One region of the Alloalcanivorax sp. C16-1 genome, then DNA from elsewhere that is predicted to be linked to it. Evidence: predicted binding sites of a transcription regulator. Region 1 holds the regulator's gene; the other holds the start of a gene.
The links. The regulator LexA, encoded in region 1, represses DNA repair genes until DNA is damaged. The targets are predictions, from matches to a motif close to TACTGTNTANNTANACAGTA.

Region 1 (3,402 bases):
AGCGCCGCCAGCCGGCGGCCGATCCAGGGCAGATGGCAGGGCTCGTTGCGGCGTTTCACCGCCGGTGCCTCCGGCAGGTCCCGGGGCAGCAGATAGGGCGCGTCCGTTTCCACCAGCAGCCGGTCGGCGGGAATGTCCGGCACCAGCGCGGCCAGGTCCTTGCCGCGCCGCTCGTCGCACACCCAGCCGGTGATGCCGATGTAGCAGTCCAGGTCCAGATAGTCGTAGAGCGGCCGGCGCTGGTCGGTGAAACAGTGCACCACGGCGGCGGGCAGCCGGTCGCGCCAGGCGCGCAGCAGGGGCAGAAAGCGCGGATGGGCGTCGCGCTGATGCAGAAACACCGGCAGCTGCTTGTCCGCCGCCAGCGCCAGCTGGCTCTCGAACGCTTTCTCCTGGTCCGGGCGGGGTGAAAAGTCCCGGTTGAAGTCCAGGCCCATCTCCCCGGCGGCGGCCACTTCCGGCTGGTCCAGCAGCCCGGCCAGTTCCGCCCGGGCGTCATCGTCGAAGCAGCGCGCGTTGTGCGGGTGCACGCCGGCGGTGGCCAGCAGCCCCCGGTCGGGAAAGTCCCGGCACAGAGCCAGGGCCTGCCGGGACTCCGCCACGCTGGTGCCGGTCAGCAGCATCAGCTCGACGCCGGCCTGGCGGGCACGCTCCAGCACCGCCTCGCCGTCATCGCGAAACTGCCGGTCGCCCAGATTGACGCCGATGTCCGCCCAGCGGGCGGTCGGGGTGCCTGCCGTGATACTCATGAAGCGGGGCGGGGCGTGGGCTGCAGCCGGGCCTCCAGCTGCTCGCGCAGGTCTTCCACGCGACGCCGGTTGGCGCCCAGATCCCAATAGCCGATGCGCGAGGCGGAGCGTACTTCGATGACGCCGTCCTCGTGCACATAGAAGGTCACATCGTCCACGAACCGCAGGATGCGGGTGGTGAAGCGGGCCTCCACCCGGGCGGGTCCCACCGCCCGGTGGCTGACCCGGGGCCAGTCCTCCAGCACCGCGTCGAGCAGCGCCAGGCTGTCGGCACGGGTGCCGGCGCCGGGCAGGGGCGCCACCCGATGGCGGTCGTCATCCGCCAGGCTGGACACGCAATTCGGTGACGACGGACAGGGGGCAAGCAAACGGGTGTCCGACATAATCGGTCTCTCCACTGACCTTTCAGTACTCTGGATTCGGGCCTCTTCTCGGGCGCCCTGGCAGCCGGCCGACACCGTCATGGCGAGCATCAACCCGGCCAGGCACAGGGCGGCGGCGATCTTTCTAGTGACGGTTCGGATCACGGATCAGTCCCACGAAAACACCTTCGATCATCAGTTCGTCCGCCGGCACCCGGATCGGCTCGTAGGCCTCGTTGGCCGGCAGCAGGGTGGCGTTGGACTTGTTCAGTTTAAGGGTTTTCACCGTGACCTCGTCGTCAATGCGCGCCACCACGATCTCGCCGGACAGGGCGGTCTGGCTTTTGCGCACCGCGATCAGGTCGCCGTCGAAGATGCCGGCGTCGATCATACTGTCGCCCTGCACCTTGAGCAGGTAGGTGGGGCGCTGCCGGAACAGGCCCTGGGGCACCGGCACGGTGCGCTCCACGTTCTCGATGGCCTCGATGGGCGTGCCGGCGGCCACCCTGCCCACCACCGGCAGCTCGTCCTCGTGCTCCAGCGCCGCTTCCAGCAGCTGGATGCCGCGGGAGCGGTCGCTGTGCAGACGGATGTAACCCTTGCGTTCCAGCGCCCGCAGGTGATCGGAGGCGGCGTTCTTGGACTGGAAGCCCATGCGCTCGGCGATTTCCGCCCGGGTCGGGGCCATGCCGGTTTCCAGCCGCGAGTCGCGGATGCAGTCCAGCACCTGTTGCTGGCGTGCGGTTAGCGTGCTGCTCATAACGTTCTCCTGGAGTGTCTCGGACACTGATAATATGAACAGTATTATATGTCCAGTGTTTTTGGAAGTACCATGGAGCCCATCAGGGGGGAGAAGGGAACCGATGCGACAGGCGAACTGGCAGCAAACGGACCGGTCACGGGTGGAGACACTGCTTGCCGGCGTGCCGTTTTTCAATGAGGTGGCCCGGGACGATCCGGCCCAGCGGTCGCGGTTGCTGGCGCGCACCGAACTGGTCGAGGCGGCCCCCGGGGACACCGTGATCCGCGCCGGGGAGGTGGAGTCCAGCCTGTATTTTCTGCTGCGCGGCCAGCTGGTGGTACTGGACGATGCGCCGCCGCACGCGGTGCTTTATTACGTGTCGCCGGGGGAGGTGTTCGGCACTCTTTCACTGTTGCTGCGGCGCGCCCGCAGCGCCACCATCCAGGTGGCGGACGCGGCCCGGGAAGCGGTGCTGGCCAGGCTGGATTTCAATGATTTCGACGACGATCGCGACACGCCCTATACCCTGGCCACGCGATTGGCGTTTTTTCACATGCTGGTGCACCAGATCCGCTGGGCGGTGGAGGTGCGGCGCATGCAGAGCCCGGACGCCGGCCTGGCCGCCGACCTGCGCAAGGTGCCGGTGTTCACCGGCGAGCGGGACAGCGAGGCGGAACTGGCCTCATTGCGGGACCAGGCCCGGGCCCTGGCGGATTTGCTGTACCGGTGGAATCATCGCCCGCCGGGGACCACCGGCAACGCCCAGCTCACCTGACCGGCCGGCCCGGTCTATTCCTTCTTCTTGCGATCCATCTTCACCGCCAGCACGTCGCAGTGGGCGCCGGGCACCAGGCCGCGGGCGGTGGAGCCCAGCAGCAGGGCCAGGCCGCTGCGGGTGTGGCTGCCCACCACGATCAGATCGGCGTCCAGGCCGTCGGCCTTGTCGACGATGGTCTTCTCGATGGAGCCCAGCTCCACATGCACCCGTTCCTTGGGCACCTGATATTGGCGCGCGTAGTTGCAGGCGGTTTCCCGCGCCTGCTTGACCAGGCCGCTCTGCAGGTCGGTCACGTCCATGGGCACGTCGGCGCCGTAGGCCAGCGCCAGCGGCTCGATCACATGGATCAGATGCAGTTCGCCCTCGGTGCCGGCGATCACGCCGGCGGCGCGGGCCAGCACTTCCGCGGACTCGTCGCTGCAGTCGATGGCCACCAGGACCTTGCGATAGGGTGCGGACACGATGTTTCTCCAGTGGCTCGGTGTCGCTTCCGAGTATAACTTGCCCGGCGCCCGCCGCCAGCCCGCCGTTGAAGGGTGCCCGGCGAGGGCGGCAAAGCCTTGCCTGGCGCGGCTTCGGCGGCCTTGACGGCGGCCGCCGGCGGGCACCCGGTCGGGGCCCGCCGGGCGGTCCGCGCTTGACCGGACAATACCGGCGCTGTCTAAATAGGCGCCCGCCGGGGCCGTGAAGGCCGCCCGGCGGCACCTCCGGACACTTGGACCGGCACGGCGATCCCGTGCGGCCCACGGGTTTTACGGAGGTTTCTTTTGG
Region 2 (3,402 bases), on a different contig from region 1:
CCGAGGGCGGCCTGCGGCTGGCCCGCTTCACCGTGGACCTGCTGCGGCCGGTGCCGTCGGCGCCGCTCACCGTGGAAGTGCAGCGGGTCCGGGACGGTCGCCGGCTGCGGCTGTTGCAGGCGGACCTGAAAGCCGGCGAGGTGATCGTCAGCCGCGCCAGTGCCCTGTATCTGGAACAGGTGCCGCTGGAGGTCCCGCCGGCGGCGCGCTTTCCGGCCGGCGACCTGCCGCCCCGGGGCGGTGACGACGAGGCCAGCCTGTCCGAGGCCGCCGGTCGCGCCCGGGGGCAGGCGCCCCTGCCGCTGCCGGGCCTGCACCATACCGTGCGGGTGGCGCGGCTGGACGGCGTGGACGGCAGCGGCCGTGGCCGGGTGTGGATGCGCCTGCCGGTGCCGGTGGTGGCCGGCGAAACCTGCTCGCCCTCGGTGCACGCCGCCGCCCTGGCGGATTTCGGCAACGGGGTGGGGCAGTTGCAGGTCAATCCGCGCACCGGCTGCATCAATACCGACATCAGCCTCTATCTGCACCGGGAGCCGCTGGGGCCGTGGCTGGGCATGGATGCCCTGGCGCGCATGCAGCCCAACGGCAACGGTCTGGTGGAGAGTACCCTTTATGATCAGGACGGCCCGGTGGGCCGGGTGCTGCAGGCCACCCTGGCGATGCCGGTGTACGCCTCGTCCTGATCACCGTTATTCCGATCACACCTGCCCGGCCCACACCTACCCGACCACCGGGGCGGACCTGTATCATGGCCCGCCTGACAGTTACGCACGGAGAGCGTCGGTGATCGATATCAATGAGCGCGCCCGCCGTCTGGCGCGGCAACTGACCGGGCACGGGCTGAAAATGGCCACCGCGGAATCCTGCACCGGCGGCGGCATCGCCTACCGGCTGACGGACCTGGCCGGCGCCTCCGACTGGTTCGAGCGGGGTTTCGTGACCTACTCCAATGACGCCAAGATGGAGATGCTGGGCGTGGCCGCGGCCACCCTGGACCGCCACGGCGCGGTCAGCGAGGCCACGGTGCTGGAAATGGCGCGCGGCGCGCTGGTCCGCTCCCGCGCCGACCTGAGCGTGGCGGTGAGCGGCGTGGCCGGCCCCGGCGGCGGCAGCGCCGACAAGCCGGTGGGCACGGTCTGGATCGCCTGGGCCCAGGGCCCGGACTGGTCCCGGGCCGGGCGATTTCAATTCGGCGGCGACCGCACCGCGGTGCGCGACGCCACCATCGACGCCGCCCTGGAGGGGCTGATCGCCCGTCTGGAGGCGGTCTGAGTGCCGGGGGTTGCAGCCCGGTCCCACACTGCCCATAATGCTGTCCAGATAGACAGTGCTGGCCAGGAGGTCAGCATCACCGGAGAACACTGTCCCGGGATCAGGACACTGTTCCAGGACAAGGAATCGGAGAGGGGTTTCAAATGAGCGACAAGAGCAAGGCACTGTCGGCGGCGCTGTCCCAGATCGAGCGCCAGTTCGGTAAAGGTTCGGTAATGCGCATGGGCGACCAGAAGCGCGAGCGCATGCCCTCCATTTCCACCGGTTCCCTGGGCCTGGACATCGCCCTCGGCATCGGCGGCCTGCCCAAGGGCCGGATCGTGGAAATCTACGGCCCGGAATCCTCCGGTAAGACCACCCTGACCCTGAGCGTGATCGCCCAGGCGCAGAAGAAAGGCGCCACCTGCGCCTTCGTCGACGCCGAGCACGCCCTGGACCCGGATTACGCCGAGAAACTGGGCGTCAACGTGGACGACCTGATCGTGTCCCAGCCGGACACCGGCGAGCAGGCCCTGGAAATCACCGACATGCTGGTGCGCTCCGGCGCCGTGGACGTGGTGATCGTCGACTCGGTGGCGGCGCTGGTGCCCAAGGCCGAGATCGAGGGCGAGATGGGTGACACCCACGTGGGCCTGCAGGCCCGCCTCATGAGCCAGGCCCTGCGCAAGATCACCGGTAACGTGAAAAACGCCAACTGCCTGGTGGTGTTCATCAACCAGATCCGTATGAAGATCGGCGTGATGTTCGGCAACCCGGAAACCACCACCGGCGGTAACGCCCTCAAGTTCTATTCATCCGTGCGCCTGGACATCCGCCGTATCGGCGCGGTCAAGCAGGGCGACGAGGTGACCGGCAACGAGACCCGCGTCAAGGTGGTGAAGAACAAGGTATCGCCGCCGTTCCGCCAGGCCGAGTTCCAGATTCTCTACGGCCAGGGCATCAACCAGCTCGGTGAAGTGCTGGACCTGGGCGTGCAGCAGGGCCTGGTCGACAAATCCGGTGCCTGGTACGCCTACCAGGGCGAGAAGATCGGCCAGGGCAAGCAGAACGCCTGCGACTACCTGGCCGAGCATCCGGACGTGGCCCAGGCCATCGAGAAGGAAATCCGCGCCCGTCTGCTGGCGGTGCCCAGCGAGCAGCCGGCCGAGGCCGAAGAGAAGTCCGAAGCCACGGATGAGTAATCGGCGCGACGGGGCCGGCGACGGCCCCGTGGACGAGGCCACCGTGCGCCAGTACGCGGTTAAGCTGCTGGCACGACGGGACCACGGCCACCAGGAACTGCGCGGCAAGATGCGGCGCCGGTTCGGTGACCAGGCACCGCTGGACCCGGTGCTGGAATGGTGCCAGGAACACGACTTTCTCAACGACCGGCGCTTTGCCGGTTTTTTCGTGCGTTCGCGCATCGAACGGGGCCAGGGGCCCCTGCGCATCCGCGCGGAACTGCGTCAGAAGGGCCTGGGTGACGAGATGATCGGCGCCGCCCTGGACGAGGCGGACTGTGACTGGTTCGCCCTGGCCCGGGAGGTCCACGGGCGCCGCTTCCGGCATCCGCCGGCGGACCGCAAGGAAAAGGCCAAACAGCTGCGCTTCCTGCAGTCCCGGGGCTTCGACGCGGAGCAATGCTTCGCCGCCCTGGACGTCGCCGGCGAAGAGGACGAACCGACGGACTGATTCCGGATCGGTGCTTTTTTTATGGGGAACGTTGATGGAATACCTGGGTGACCCCTGGCTGGTGGCGGCGCTGCTCGGCTCCGGCGTGATCGCCGGCTTTATCAATACCCTGGCCGGCGGTGGTGGTCTGCTGATCCTGCCCTTGCTGATGCTCACCGGCATGGGCCCGGCCCTGGCCAACGGCACCATGCGGGTAGGGGTCCTGATCCAGTCCCTGGAAGGGGTGCGCCAGTTCCATCGCCACGGCTCCATGCCGTTCAACACCCTGCCGGGCATTCTGGTGCCCACCCTGGCCGGCGCCCTGCTGGGCACCCTGGCCGCGTCCTTTCTGCCCACCGACATTCTGGAACCGGTGCTGCTCGGCACCCTGGTGCTGATGGCGGTGATCATGGTGGTGAAGCCGGCCACTTTGGTGGCCGGGCCGGACGAGGCGCCCCGCGCGCTGGCGTCCACGCCGGC

Region 2: recA (recombinase RecA) is a predicted target of LexA. The motif match lies at 1,311-1,330, and genes of this name have one in related genera.

The regions. Positions count from the first base shown of each region.
Region 1 covers NZ_JBKFTK010000002.1:502,664-506,065, forward strand. Annotated here, with positions in the region: gene ACLD0W_RS09520 (TatD family hydrolase) at 1-749, opposite strand, end outside; gene ACLD0W_RS09525 (DUF1499 domain-containing protein) at 746-1,132, opposite strand; gene lexA (transcriptional repressor LexA) at 1,257-1,871, opposite strand; gene ACLD0W_RS09535 (cyclic nucleotide-binding domain-containing protein) at 1,975-2,628, shown strand; gene ACLD0W_RS09540 (universal stress protein) at 2,643-3,092, opposite strand.
Region 2 covers NZ_JBKFTK010000003.1:156,504-159,905, reverse strand. Annotated here, with positions in the region: gene ACLD0W_RS11445 (thioesterase family protein) at 1-683, shown strand, start outside; gene ACLD0W_RS11440 (CinA family protein) at 787-1,272, shown strand; gene recA (recombinase RecA) at 1,416-2,453, shown strand; gene ACLD0W_RS11430 (regulatory protein RecX) at 2,446-2,943, shown strand; gene ACLD0W_RS11425 (sulfite exporter TauE/SafE family protein) at 2,978-3,402, shown strand, end outside.